Linked DNA regions of Panacibacter ginsenosidivorans. The protein of the gene in region 2 binds, or shares a complex with, the protein of the main gene of each other region. Links are inferred from orthologs where the notes say so. Each region holds a gene or a part of one and is shown on either strand. Other genes may lie near its edges.

Region 1 (7,352 bases), 1.5 Mb from region 2 along the record:
GCAAACTCAAATTACAAAAAAGGAATAAAAAAAGAGAACGATGGTTCTCTTTAAAATTAAACTGTTGCAAACTGATCAGAACGCTGAAGTGCTTGCGACGCAACAGGCGATGCCATTTATTCTATAGCATAGTATTATAAAATCACTTCTCCTTCCAAATCATAATCATACGCTTTAGTGATCTTTACATTTACAAACTCACCAACAGGCAATTTTTTTGTGGAGTGAATTACCACTTCATTATCTACTTCAACACTATCGAACTCAGTGCGGCCAAGATAGCGGCCAGCTTCCTTTTTGTCGATAATTACTTTAAATACCTTACCTACCTTTTCTACATTCTTTTCATAACTTATTTCCTGCTGCAGTTCCATGATCTCCTGTGCACGTGCCTGCTTTTCTTCCGCAGGCACATCATCAATTAAAGCATAACCACTCGTTCCTTCTTCATGACTGTAAGTGAAAATGCCGACACGATCAAAACGCATACGTGTAAGAAAATCTTTGAGCTCTTCCACATCTTCTCTTGTCTCGCCAGGGAAACCTGCTATTAAAGTTGTGCGCAAACAAATGCCCGGATTCTTTTCACGAATAGCTGCAATCAATTCTTCCATTTCCTGTCTTGTGCTTTGGCGCTTCATTGCTTTCAGCATGTTATTGCTTGCATGCTGCAAAGGCATATCAAGATAGTTACAGATATTGCTGCGCTCACGCATAACATCCAACACTTCAAGCGGAAACTTATTGGGGTAAGCATAATGTAAACGAATCCATTCAATTCCTTTTACATCAGCCAGTTTATTCAATAATTCTGCAAGCATTCTTTTCTTGTAAAGATCGAGACCATAATAAGTAAGTTCCTGCGCAATAAGCATGATCTCTTTAACGCCACGCCGGACAAGGCTCTCGGCTTCTTTAACCAAATCTTCCATCGACCTGCTGACATGCGCACCACGCATTAAAGGAATTGCACAGAATGCACAGGTTCTGTTACAACCTTCACTGATCTTTAAATAAGCATAATGTTTTGGTGTGCCAAGCATGCGTTCACCAAGCAACTCACTTTTATAATCAGCATCAAATTGTTTTAAAATGAGTGGTAATTCAAGAGTGCCAAACCACGCATCAACTTCTGGAATTTCCGCTTCAAGATCGCTACGGTAACGTTCACTTAAACAACCGGTAACATAAACTTTGTCAAGTTTACCTTTCTTTTTTAATTCAACCTGGTCGAGAATAGTATTTACGCTTTCTTCTTTTGCCTTGTCAATAAAACCGCAAGTATTTACCACAACTATGTTATGATCAAGTTTACTGTTCTCATGCACCACATCAATTTCATTTGCTTTCAGCTGGCCACTCAGCACTTCACTATCCACCAGGTTTTTACTGCAACCAAGTGTTATAATGTTCACCTTATCTTTTTGTAATGTTCTTGATTTCATAATAAGGTTGCAAAGTTATGTTTTTACAGGAAGAGTTTATTGGCACCTATGCCTTTAATTGGCGCAGTTATTGAATTCTTTTGAATGAAACAGATCTTTTAAACTTAAAAGTATTCATATGAAACAGTTAATTAAAGGTTCAGGCTTTAAAGCTCTTTTTACGAGCATTATGATATTAATATATCAGTTCACACAGGCACAGGAATCACCAAAAGTAGAAGTAAACAATACAGATGTGGGCACCTGGATTGGCCAGAACTGGATTTGGGTTGTTGGAATCATTGCTTTACTGATTATTATACTTATAGCAAGTGGGGGAAAGCGCAGCTCTAAAACCACGACCATCCGCAGAGATGATGGAAAAACAACAACAATCACTACGGAAAAAGTAGATTAAATAAATCACAAGGCATGTGGAAAATGGGTAAATCATACCACATAATAAAAGGACGCCAAAAGCGTCCTTTATATTTTATTGTAATAATTATTTAGTAAAGTATCCTCACCTTAATCGTTTCTTTCACATCTCTCAATAATTCTAAAGCCTGTTTGGAAAGTTTCTTATCTACATCTAAAACCACGTACCCAATTTCATTATTTGTTTGTAAATACTGACCAACAATATTGATGTGATGACTTGCCAGTTCTGTATTAATTGCACTCAATACACCCGGTACATTTTTGTGAATATGTAATATTCTATGTGCACCTTCTACCGGTGGCAGGCTGATTGCAGGCACAGTATGCGAGCCATAAGTGATTCCTTTCTCGAGATAATTGAAAAGTTTTGCACTTACATCATCACCAATATTTTGCTGTGCTTCTTCAGTTGATCCACCAATATGTGGGGTAAGAATCACATTGCTTAATCCTTGTAATGGTGTTTCAAATTTATCTCCATTTTTTTCAGGTTCCCATGGAAATACATCTATTGCTGCACCTCCAAGTTCGCCTTCCTTCAATGCTTTTGCCAATATAGCAAGATCAACAACTTCTCCCCTGGCATAATTAATAAGAATTGCGCCTTTCTTAAAATGTTTGATATTGCCCTTATTAATAAGATTCTTTGTTTGTGCTGTTTCAGGTACATGCAGTGAAACAATATCCGCAGCATTTAAAAGCTCTTTCAGGCTCCTGCAGGAAGCTGCATTACCCAAAGGCAGTTTGGTTTCCACATCATAAAATAAAACTTTCATACCAAGCGCTTCTGCAAGTACACTTACCTGGCTGCCAATATTTCCGTAACCTACCAAACCTAACGTTTTACCGCGCAATTCAAAACTGCCTTTTGCTTCTTTATTCCAAAGACCTTCATGCGCAGCTTTGTTCTTATCCGGTATGCGGCGTATCAACATTATAGAGAGCCCAATCACCAGTTCTGCAACACTTCTGGTATTACTATAAGGAGCATTAAAAACTACAATTCCTTTTTTGGTTGCTGCTTTTAAATTCACCTGGTTTACACCAATACAGAAACAGCCTATTGCCTGCAGTTTGGTTGCTGCTTCCAAAACTTTCTCTGTTATCTGTGTTTTGGAACGAATACCCAGCAAATGCACATCTTTCACTTCCTTTATCAATTCTTCTTCGCTTAGTGCACCGCCGATCTTTTTTACATTGGTATAACCGTTTTGCTTAAAGTGCTGCACAGCTTTGTCGCTGATATTCTCCAAAAACAGGATCTTAATTTTTTCTTTGGGGTAACTTGTAAGTTGGCTCATCGTTGTTGTTGCTTGCTAAAGGATTATATAAAGCAAAATCCCCCCGTTTTTTACTGCGGAGGGATTTTAATATCAGAAGGTTATTTTTTCTTTTCGTAACGCTTCTTGAATTTGTCGATACGTCCCGCAGTATCTACCAGTACATTCTTACCGGTATAAAATGGATGCGATGTATTCGAAATTTCCAGCTTTATCAGCGGGTATTCATTACCATCTTCCCATTTAATTTTTTCTTTGGAACCGCCTGTAGAACGACCAAGAAATGCATGACCGTTGCTCATGTCTTTGAAAACAACAAATTTGTAACTTTCCGGATGGAGACCTTTTTTCATTTTTATGATTTTAGGCTGCACGGATTTTGCCGTACAATTTAAAAATTGGAGCGCAAAGATAAGTTCGGGAAGGTTTTAAACCAAATTGAATTTAAAGTAAAGCAATTATGCGCCCAACATCCTGTTTCCTATGGCATCTTTGGTTGCGTCGCACACTTCAGGTTTTTGGAACTTATGGCAACAATTGCCCCCGTTTATTTACGATTTCATATTGGTAAACTGAAGCGGGAAGGCAAGGTTAGCTCCTCTCAGCATGGCAATAACTTCCTGCAGATCATCTATTTTTTTGGCAGTTACGCGTACTATCTCATCCATTATTTGTGCCTGCACTTTTAGACCTGAATCTTTTATAAGCTTTACGATCTTCTTTGCATCATCCTGTTTTAAACCATTGGTTACGGATACTTCTTTCTTTACCACTTTACCACTGGGGTAAGCATCTTTTTCAAAGTTGAAGGCATTACCATCGATGCCCTGTTTTATAGCACGGCTGATAATAACATCAATGACCTGTTTCATTTTCATATCGCTTTCTACTTCTATGTTTACGATATAGTCTTTTTTATTGAGCTCTATGGAAACATGCGAGTCTTTAAAATCGAAACGATTACTGATCTCTTTCTTTACAGTGTTGATTGCGTTATCTAAAGTTTGAAGATCAACTTTACTGGCAATATCAAATGATGGCATGGCAAAAAGTTTATAATTGATAATTGATAGCCGGCAAAAATACAAATGTGCATTGACTGATGTAACAGTAAGACGCTAAATTGTTGAATAGAATTACTGAATGTACAAGTGAGTGACACAACAAAACCTTAATAGCAGCACCGCAGCTAAGTGCATAAAATAAAAAGCCCCGGTAGAAACCGGGGCCGGAATTATAATGCACATGAGAAAAATTTTACTGCTGACCACCAGTATTTACGCGGCTCTTTTCGTCATCGGCACCTGTATTATGACGACGTGGAGCCGGATTATTTACTTTGCCAAAACGATACGTAAACGAGATGATAGCCCTGCGGTTATCCCAATAACTATGTATTTGTGTGTAACCTTTGTTAAGATCGGTGCTTCCCCTGAAACTCATAAGATAAAAGGGATCGCGGAGATTGAGACGGATGGAACCTTTGTCTTTCAAAATTTTTTTGCCGCCGCCTACTGAAAACATTCCCATCGGTAATGAAAGAATGGCGCTGCTTTCTAAATTTTTGCCACGGTAAAAACCACTAGCCTCTGCAGACCATCCTTTATTAAACGTAAACTGACTGCTCATATTGGCTGTGTAAGAAGTAAGGCCAAGATCAATCTGCTCACCGTCAATAGTTCCTTTGTAATGGTTATTGAATACATTAGCGAAAACGTTTATTGACCACCACTTCGCCAGTTTTGTATTATAACTAACGGCTAAACCAATGTTTTTATTGGACGCTATATTTTGCTTGGTTTGATAAGTAGTGTAGTTAGAATCGCCGGGTTCACGTTTTGTTATCAATACATCATTAATGATATCTGAAACAGTTGTATAGTTTGCTGATATATTTAAGGCGCCTTTATAATTATAACTTAGTTCAAAGTTATGACTGAATTGTGGCTGAAGATCCGGGTTTCCCTGGCGATACGTATATCGATCAAGCTGGTACTGGAACGGGTTCAGATCCTGGTAGCCCGGCCTTTCTATTCTTCTGCCATATGACAAACCAAAAGTGTTGTTATCATTCAGATTATAACTGAAATATGTGGTAGGAAAGAGTTTGGTATAATTCTTTTTAAAAGCAATCTCTTTTGAAACCTGATTGCCTTCTGCTATGGTTTGTTCTGCACGTAAACCGAGCTGTATACCAAATTTCTTTATTTGTTTTTGTAAATTGATATAAGCTGCATTGATGTTTTCTTTATAAATAAAATGATTGCTTCTTGTTTCATCATTTTCCCATTTACCGGTACCAGCGTCATAAATGGTGTATTGTGCATCATTATCAGTTTTTACATAACTGAATTTTACGCCAGCTTCGAGTGTTGCATTTTTCTTTAAAGGTTGCTTATAATCTGCTTTGAAGCTGTAGATATCGATGTTTGCAGGGAGGTAACCATTTAATAAAAAGGGGTCTTCTGATAAGTCTCCGTCAGAGTTGTACAAATAGTTATTGGAATATTGTTTGCCTTTTGTTCTGTATAAAATATAATCTGCATCTACTGATAATTCTTTTCCAGAGGTATCTAATTTCTGCTGCAGGTTAACATTAAACCCAACATTCGTCCATGGATCGTGTGTTTCTGAGTTTGCATCATTGTATTGTACAAAACGATGCAGGCTATCATAAATATTCGCAGTGCCTGTAGAAGTAAAACGATCATTATCAAGATAACTCGTCATTGCCACGCCAACAGTTGTATTCTTGCCGGCAAAATAATCTGCACCAAGTTTAAAGTTATGGGGCAAGCCTTTATACTTTCCATAAGTATGCTGCTCACTATATCTGTTAAATGCAGAATCCCTGCCTTCTCTTAAACTCCTGTTTATATAAATATCATTAAACCCCAACCAGTACGAATTTCCATACATACCATAAATATTAGTCTTCCCTTTGCGCCAGTTGAAATTGATATTATTAGTATTCTTAAAATATTTTGCAATAATAGCGCTGGTAGAAAAGCTGCCATTTAATCCATTGTTTACATTCTTTTTTGTCTTGATATTAATGATGCCTGTGTTACCTGCTGCATCATATTTTGCAGAAGGCTGCGTCATTATTTCTATCTGGTCAAGCTGATTGGAAGAAAGATTTTTCAGATAATTTGTCAGATCCTGCCCGGATAGATAAGATGGTTTACCATCAATAAATATTTTCACGCCCTGCTTTCCTTTCAAGCTTATCTCACCATCATTATTAACTGTAATGCCCGGAGATTTTTCTAAAACCTCTAATGCGGATAAACCAGTATTGGTTGGCGATGCTTCGACATTTACAATCGTTTTATCAATTTTATTTTCAATCAATGGCCTTGTTGATTTTACACTCACACCTGCTAAAGAAGCTGATGCATTGCTCATTACAAAATCTGCGTTTACTAATTTTTTGTCATCACTTACAACTATTGATGTGTAAGACTTTTGATACCCCACTGCATCAGCGCTCAATAAATAGTTACCATTGTTTACGTGTTCAAATTCAAATAACCCATTCTTATCTGTAACCTCCATTTTTATTAAAGAAGAGTCTTTTGCTTTCAGCAATGATATAGTCGCGGCCTCGATTACTTTCTTATCAGAAGAGATAATACTACCGGAAATTTTTCCAATAGTTTGCGCAAATGAAGTTGTAGCAATAAAAGCAGGGACAATGAACAGGTATATTTTTTTCATAACAGTATTTGGTGATTAATTCTACGTCCGATTTCGTAGAGCTAAGATGAACATTAGCACTTAAGCTAAAAATGCAAAATTGGACAAACGGAAGTTTTAAAATATTATCGGAAACCGTTCATCAAGCATCTATGATAAACGGAAAATAGATAGTGATGAATGAACGGTTTAAATAAATAATTCCTGATACTTTTATTACTAAATTTTTTTTGAACCGGACTAATAAATAAGCTTAACCTTTTGTTGCGTCGCACACTTATACGTCCTGTTCTTTATTCAACAAACAAAAACACTCTTACTCATGAGATCAAAATTTACTTTCACAACTATTATACTTTTTTGTTGCAACATTCTTTTAAAGGCACAACAGGTAACATATCCAGGCAAAGAATTGCCCGCAGATACAGCTAAGATTTTTGCAAAAGGAATTTTATCTGATGGTTTAAGCAACCGCGATTTCACCATCTCCCCTTCCGGTGATGAAATA
Region 2 (7,332 bases):
GCCTGCCGAAGAAGTTACCATTCGCATTATTGATATTAATGGTAAAATCATCAGTACAACTTCTTATGAGGCATCAGGTAAGAACAGAATAGAGATCAATGCGGCACAATTAAGCCGTGGAATTTATTTTGCACAGGTACAAACACCAGATGGAAATGTTTCTCTAAAATTTATTAAACAATAATAGAAGAGACTCTTTATAAAAAAGAATGCAGCATAAGCTGCATTCTTTTTGTTTTTGAACCGGACTGCATTACTGCTATGATGCTTTACTTGCGTCGCACTCCTGTACTATCGTTCACTATGCAGCATTGGCAAACAACTTTTATTTAAGCGTTGCTTTAAATTATTATTACAGGTTAATTGCTATTCCTACGTAATAATTTCTTACAGGTGCCGGGTTAAAATACCTACCACCAAATGCGTTGATATCATTTCCCAAACTATACCCTTCATTCAGTAAATTATCTGCACCGGCAAAAATTTTCAGTTTCATTTTATGTAAAAGAAAATCTTTTCCCATTTTCAACTGCAGCAAATGATAAGGCTTAGCTGATACAGTGCTTGCATCATCCAATGATATAGATGATGTATAATTGAAAGTTATGTTAGTATAATAATCATGCATAAATTTTACATCAACACCACTTACATCAATAGCACGCGGTACACCTGTTAATTTATTACCTGAATAATCATTACTGCCTGATTTGTATGAATCAAATTTGTAAGGCTGGTAGCTAAAGCTGTTCCATATATTTAATGATTGTACAAATCCCTGATGAGCATTAATAATATTTGCATTCATCCAAAGCTCTGCACCTTTTTGTATCGTTCCTCCTGCATTTACAAAATACTCATTACCATTATCATCTACTCTTCGCACAATAGCGTCTTTCAAAGCAAAATAATAGAAGGATGCATTGTATTGAAGTTTATTATTAACAACAGATCCTTTTATTCCTGCTTCGTAATTCCATCCATATTCAGCCTGCAAAGTATTTGTAAATAAACCACTCGAAGGCAGCACTTCTGCAAGTGTTGGTGGCGAAAACCCTTTTGCAGCAACAGCATACAATGAAACATTTTTTATAATGCTATAAGTTATGCCAACTCTTGGACTTACCGTATTCCCTGTTTTTTTGGTTATGGGATACACACCTGAACTGTCTGTCAGGCGGCTATATTTATATTGCAAATTATTATTACTTAAACCTGCCTGGAATAACCATTTGCCGGTTGTTATGTTTACCTGGGCAAATAAAAAATATTGCGTTGTATATACGCGGTCTTTATATTGATTATCTCCCAGAGTTCCACCATTGTTGTCATACACTCTTATATAAGAGTTATTGTATTGCAACTCTCCACCGGCATTCGTTTTTAGCGTAAAGCTATTCCCTTTGTTAATTGTGTATTGGAAATCTGTTCTGCCGCTATAGTTGAACTCCTTTCGTTTTTCATAGTTGGTGATAAAAGGATTTTTAAAATCAGTATGATTAAAAACAAACGACGTTGTATTATTAAAATGTTTTGCAAATGCTGACCGAAACGTAACGGCACCAAAATAAGTTTTGTTATACACGCCTGCATTTTGTTCTACTGCTCCGGGAGTTGAACCTGATGGCTGCCTTGCCAGTGTTGGTAAAGAATCCATTTGTTTTTGTGTAATACCGCCGGGGGTTTCGTAATGCAGGTTGGCATAAAAGCCAAGGAATAAAAGAGAAGATGTTTTATTTAACTTCCAGTTGAATTTACCCTGAACAATATCTTTTCTCAATGCGCTTTGCTGACGATAACCATCGCTTTGAGTATGTGATTGCTGAAGGCCAAAGAACAATTTATCGGTATGTTCTTTTATACTTACATACTCTTTAAATAATCCATACGATCCACCACTAAGACCTGCATCTATACCGCGTTTATCATCTGTATTTAAAATAACTGCGCCTCCGGTATTGGCTCCATAAAAACTGGAAGATGGTCCTTTTATAATTTCGATTGAGGAGAGTTCATTAAGATCAATAAGATTTAAATAAGTGTTGCCCGTTGCATCTGTTAATGGCACATCATCCATATATATTTTCACATTCCGTACACCAAACGGAGAACGTAATAAGCTACCCCGCATGGAAAGACGGTAACTACCGGGAGAACGTTCTTCCATTCTTACACCTGCAATTGTATTTAATAAAGGAACCATCGAAGTTCCATCATAACGCATCAACTGTTGTTTGTTTAACAGAGCAACAGAAGCTGGTACATCTTTCCATTTTAAACCTGATGCAAATGCGGTAACGGTTACTGCATTTAAGGATGCTGTATCTGATGAAGTAGCATTATTATTTTGTGCAGTGCACATTATACTGCATAGTAATAAGCAAACAACCAAACTGTAATTAGCTGAATATTGATTAGAATGTACAAGGGTGCGACGCAAGCAAAGCATCATAGTAGTAATGTAATTTGGTTCAAAATAAAATAAAAAAACCCGTGCATTTGTGGCAGCGGGATTGATAATATAGTTTAGTTACGTTATATAAAGCTTTCTACTTTTTCATATACATCACTTCTTTTACCAGTTTTACTGTGCGTGGTACATCCGGGAGGTAAGCAGCGGCAAGATTTGGCGCATAGTGCATAGGTGCATCCGCACTGGTGATGCGACGGATGGGTGCATCAAGATAATCGAAACCTTCCTTCTGAATGCGGTACGAAATTTCAGAAGAAACAGAACACATAGGCCATTGTTCTTCAACAATTACCAAACGGTTTGTTTTCTTTACACTGTCAAGAATCGTTTGCCAATCTAATGGACGAATCGTTCTGAGATCAATAACTTCTGCGCTTACACCTTCTTTCTCTAACTCAGCAGCAGCACTTAAAGCCACTTTCATCATTTTATTATAAGAAACGATGGTCACATCGCGGCCTTGTTTTTTTACATCGGCTTTGCCCAATGGAATGTAATATTCTTCTTCAGGTACTTCGCCTTTATCACCATACATTACTTCACTTTCCATATATATTACCGGATCTTCTTCATAACGGATGGCTTGTTTCAATAAACCTTTAGCATCGTAAGGTGTAGAAGGCGAAACCACTTTTATACCGGGAATATTTGCATAGTAACTTTCAAAAGCTGTAGAGTGTTGTGCACCAAGCTGACCTGCGCTGCCGTTGCCACCACGAAAAACGATGGGACAACCAAGCTGACCGCCACTCATGGCAAGCATTTTAGAACCTGTATTTAAGATCTGGTCTAACGCCAATACAGCAAAGTTCCAGGTCATATATTCAACAATAGGCCGTAACCCGTTTTGCGCCGCACCCACACCGATAGCAGTAAAACCAAGCTCTGCAATAGGTGTATCAATTACACGTTTTGGACCAAATTCTGCCAGCATACCCTGGCTTACTTTGTAAGCGCCGTTGTATTCGGCAACTTCTTCACCCATCAAAAATACCCTGTCGTCTCTTCTCATTTCTTCGTTCATGGCCTCACGGATGGCCTCACGAAAAGCAATTTGTCGCATAGTTTATAATTGGTTTGTGCGCTTAAATCCTGATTGTTACGGGATGCAAAAATATAGGTTTATAGGTTATAAAATACAAAGGACGTTTTGCTTTGCTGATAAATGTTTGGAGCGCTGAAGTGTGCGACGCAAGAGGCGATGCTATAGAATTCAAAAGTTGGGTTCAAAAGAAAAATGGTCGGATAGAAAACAGTTAGATCAAACAAAAAACCACCACAAAAATGTGATGGTCTTATAATGTAAACTGTATGTAGACGTTAGAGCGAATTATTCGCCTACCACTTCGAATTCCATTTCTGCAACGTTGCCGCCGCCGAAATCGATAGAAGATTTGTAAGTGCCTAATTCTTTCACCTCATCAACGATGGTGATGCGTTTGCGATCGATCTCATAACCTTTCTGATCTTTGATAGCGCGTGCAATCTGAAGAGCTGTAACGCTTCCGAAGATCTTGCCGCTGGTGCCTGTTTTTGCACCGATCTTTACAGGGCCGCTTTGTAAAGCAGCAATTACCTGTTTAACCTGCGCCAGCATTGCAGCTTCTTTTCTGGCTTTTACTTTCAGCTTTTCTTCTAATTGTTTAAGATTAGAAGGGCTTGCTTCTACCGCAAGTTTCCGGGGGATCAAATAATTACGGGCATAGCCGTTCTTTACCTTAACCGCTTCATTTGCCTGGCCCAGTGTATCTACATCCTGGATTAATATTACCTGCATTGTTTTGTTTTTTAGTTCCCAAGAGCCCAATCGGTGAATTTGATTTAGACTGTCTCCGCTGTAAAACGGATTAGGGATGGTTACTAATTATTCTATTTCAAAAGATCAGTTACAAAAGGTAACAGTGCCATCTGGCGTGCCTTTTTAATGGCATCTGAAACCTTGCGCTGATATTTTAAAGAGTTACCTGATAAACGGCGGGGAAGAATTTTACCCTGCTCGTTGATGAATTTCTTCAGGAACTCGATGTCTTTGTAGTCGATGTATTTTATACCATACTTTTTGAAACGGCAGAATTTCTTTTTAGGTTTTTCCTGCTTTATCGCCGTAAGGTATTTTATTTCGTTTGCCTTTGCCATGATTTATATGGTTGCTACTTTTTCAATTCCTGTAGGTACACCACTTCTCTTTTTGGCATTGTACTCGACGGCGTATTTATCGAGTGCAGTGATCATGTGACGCATCATATGCTCGTCACGTAGCATTTGTACTTTAAACTTCTCATTGAAGCTGGATGGCGCACTGTATTCCAGAACCCAGTAAATACCTGTGGTTTTCTTCTGGACAGGATACGCCAGTGATTTCAGACCCCAGGGATTGCTGTGCGTAATGCTTCCGCCGTGCTCAATTATATAGTCGGCGTACTTTTTCTGGGCAGCTTTAAATTCTTCCTCAGAAAGCACAGGGGTAAAAATCACCATCAATTCGTAATTGTTCATTACCCTGAAATTTTTTGTTATTAAATAGATTTTCGGGCGGCAAAGGTAAGGGAAGCAATTGGATTATTGGAGCTGGAACTCAGTAATTTTTGGTATTTGTTTTTTAACCCGGCAAAAGTAAAAAGATGAAGCTTCAGTTGCGTCGCACTCTTGTACGTTCTGTTCAATACTGAACAGGCATATGAGGTTTTGTAATATTTGATAATCAGTAGTTTATCAGCAAAACCACCGCAGTAAATGATTAAGGCAAACTTTATCAAAGATTAGAAATATCAGTACATTTTACAGGTGCAATTGTTTTACATTTATCCCCGCTTAAAGTGGTCAGTGTAATTTTAATATCATCAAAAAAATTATTTTATGGCACAAATACTTAACGATGCTGATGTGAAAGCCTTTCATAAAGATGGCTATGTAATTGTAAAGAATTTCTTCAGCAAACAGGAAATTGATAAGCTTTATAGCATTGCAACCGGAGATGCAGTGGTAAAAGAAAATGCAGTTGATTTGAATGATCAAAGCGGACGCAAAACAAAACTTACGTTGTGGTTTACACCGGGTAATGACGTTTATAGTATGTTGCTCCGCAGCGAAAGAATGGTAAAATCCGTTGGCAAATTATTAGACAGTGATAGTCCTGTTTGTCATTTTCATACAAAGCTTATGCAAAAAGAGCCACGGGTTGGCGGCGCCTGGGAATGGCACCAGGATTACGGTTACTGGTACAAGAACCAGTTTCTTTTTCCGGACCAATTGGTGAGCGTAATGATTGCGTTAACAGAAGCGAATAAAGCCAATGGATGCTTACAGGTAATAAAGGGCTCACACAAAATGGGACGCGTGAACCACGGCTTTAGTGGTGAACAGGTGGGTGCAGATATGACCATGGTAAATAATGCACTGCAAACAATGGAACATGTATATGTAGAAATAGAACCGGGAGATGCCTTATTCTTTCACAGCAATATTTTACACCGCAGCGAAGCCAATCTCAGCGATAAACCAAGATGGTCTCTCATCTCCTGTTATAATTCATTAAGTAATCATGCATACAATGATGAAAGTACTTCGTGGAGAGAACCGGTAAAAATAGTACCAGACAGTGCGTTGATGGATGCTGCGATTGGCGGCGCTTCAACTGATGGTGACTTCCTAAAAAAAGAAAAAGACCCTGCACTAAAAGAAACAGGTTGGGAAAAAGAAGTAGCCACAAGCTAATAAACAACAAAAGAATTTTTGTATTTAATGCTGCCTTTGTATCTTCCGCTCAACAACATTTACACTCATTAATTTAAAACATTGCTATGCCACTTGTAAAAGTTATCGAAGTGATTGCATCTTCAGAAGTAAGTATAGATGATGCTATACGAAACGCTGTAAAAGAAGCATCCAAAACCATCCGCAACATTGATTCTGTTTGGGTAAAAGATATTAAAGCACATGTAAAGGGTGGAAACATTACAACATTTGGGGTTATTTGTAATATTTCTTTCAGGCTCGATTCATCACCCATTTAAAGGAATTGGAAAACAAAAAACACCCGCTATATAACCGGGTATTATTATGAAAGTTTGCTGTTAAAAAATTCATTTTAGTATACCTGTAAATGATCCGTTGAAACTTTGCTTTTGGTAAGTTGGCCAAAATGATGCAAATAAAAGATGCATCCTAATTTTGGCGGCTAATTGTATTTCTTTATTTTTGCTGCCCTATAACAAATAAGTTATTGTACGGAGGTTGTAGCTCAGTTGGTTAGAGCGTCAGTTTGTGGCACTGAAGGCCGTGGGTTCGAGACCCATCATCCTCCCGTAGTAAGCCTTGTAAACGCAAACCGTTTACAAGGCTTTTTTTATTAAAATAATAACTATGAATAATACCCTTTTACTGGTTCCTTTTGTTGCGGCCTTACTTTCATGGCTAATGATAAAGTTTGCCGTCAGAAGTATATTCAGACCTTTCAAAGTAATTAATATTGCCGGTATTAGATGGCGCGGCTTATTACCAAAAGTGAAAGAGGGAATGACTGTTTCTATTGCACATGCCGTAAATATTGAAATACTTAACTCCTCATTCATAAATGAAAAGCTCACAGGACCTGAAACGCTTGAAAAAGCGATGCCTGCGATTGAAGCCCATATTGATAATTTCCTAGATCATAAACTAAAAGAAGCAATTCCTGTTATATCTATGTTCATTGGTGAGAAAATTACTAACCAGTTGAAAGAGTTGTTTTTGGAAGAGTTAAAAGAGCTTTTTCCGTCAGTTATGTCGCAGTTTATTGGCAACTTGTCGCAAAGCAGTGAACTCGAAAAGGAGATTGTGTTAAAATTGCAATCGGTTTCTATAGAAAAAACTGAAGCGCT

Evidence for each region.
Region 1: rplI (region 2) and FRZ67_RS22945 share a complex: the UniProt entries of both Bacillus subtilis proteins name them as parts of the 50S ribosomal subunit. The link is inferred for Panacibacter ginsenosidivorans from one-to-one orthologs.

What each region holds. Positions count from the first base shown.
Region 1 is NZ_CP042435.1:5,442,231-5,449,582, reverse strand. What follows is about bases 1,873-4,740. They hold FRZ67_RS22945 (type B 50S ribosomal protein L31), read right to left. Parts: upstream 3,499-4,740; coding sequence 3,247-3,498; downstream 1,873-3,246. Other genes in these bases: FRZ67_RS22935 (TonB-dependent receptor domain-containing protein), read right to left, coding at 4,403-4,740; FRZ67_RS22940 (YajQ family cyclic di-GMP-binding protein), read right to left, coding at 3,697-4,188; serA (phosphoglycerate dehydrogenase), read right to left, coding at 1,934-3,166. In the rest of the region: 30S ribosomal protein S12 methylthiotransferase RimO, read right to left, coding at 135-1,445; FRZ67_RS22955 (hypothetical protein), read left to right, coding at 1,564-1,842; more of FRZ67_RS22935, read right to left, coding at 4,741-6,865; FRZ67_RS22930 (TolB family protein), read left to right, coding at 7,167-7,352. UniProt on the Bacillus subtilis protein: While neither of the L31 paralogs is essential, this protein does not seem to function as the main L31 protein.
Region 2 is NZ_CP042435.1:3,968,063-3,975,394, reverse strand. What follows is about bases 2,528-5,375. They hold rplI (50S ribosomal protein L9), read right to left. Parts: upstream 4,251-5,375; coding sequence 3,804-4,250; downstream 2,528-3,803. Other genes in these bases: FRZ67_RS16655 (phytanoyl-CoA dioxygenase family protein), read left to right, coding at 5,330-5,375; rpsF (30S ribosomal protein S6), read right to left, coding at 4,613-4,969; rpsR (30S ribosomal protein S18), read right to left, coding at 4,343-4,609; FRZ67_RS16675 (pyruvate dehydrogenase complex E1 component subunit beta), read right to left, coding at 2,550-3,536. Also shown: FRZ67_RS16685 (choice-of-anchor tandem repeat GloVer-containing protein), read left to right, coding at 1-184; FRZ67_RS16680 (TonB-dependent receptor), read right to left, coding at 353-2,362; more of FRZ67_RS16655, read left to right, coding at 5,376-6,187; FRZ67_RS16650 (dodecin family protein), read left to right, coding at 6,274-6,486; FRZ67_RS16640 (hypothetical protein), read left to right, coding at 6,836-7,332. UniProt on the Bacillus subtilis protein: Binds to the 23S rRNA.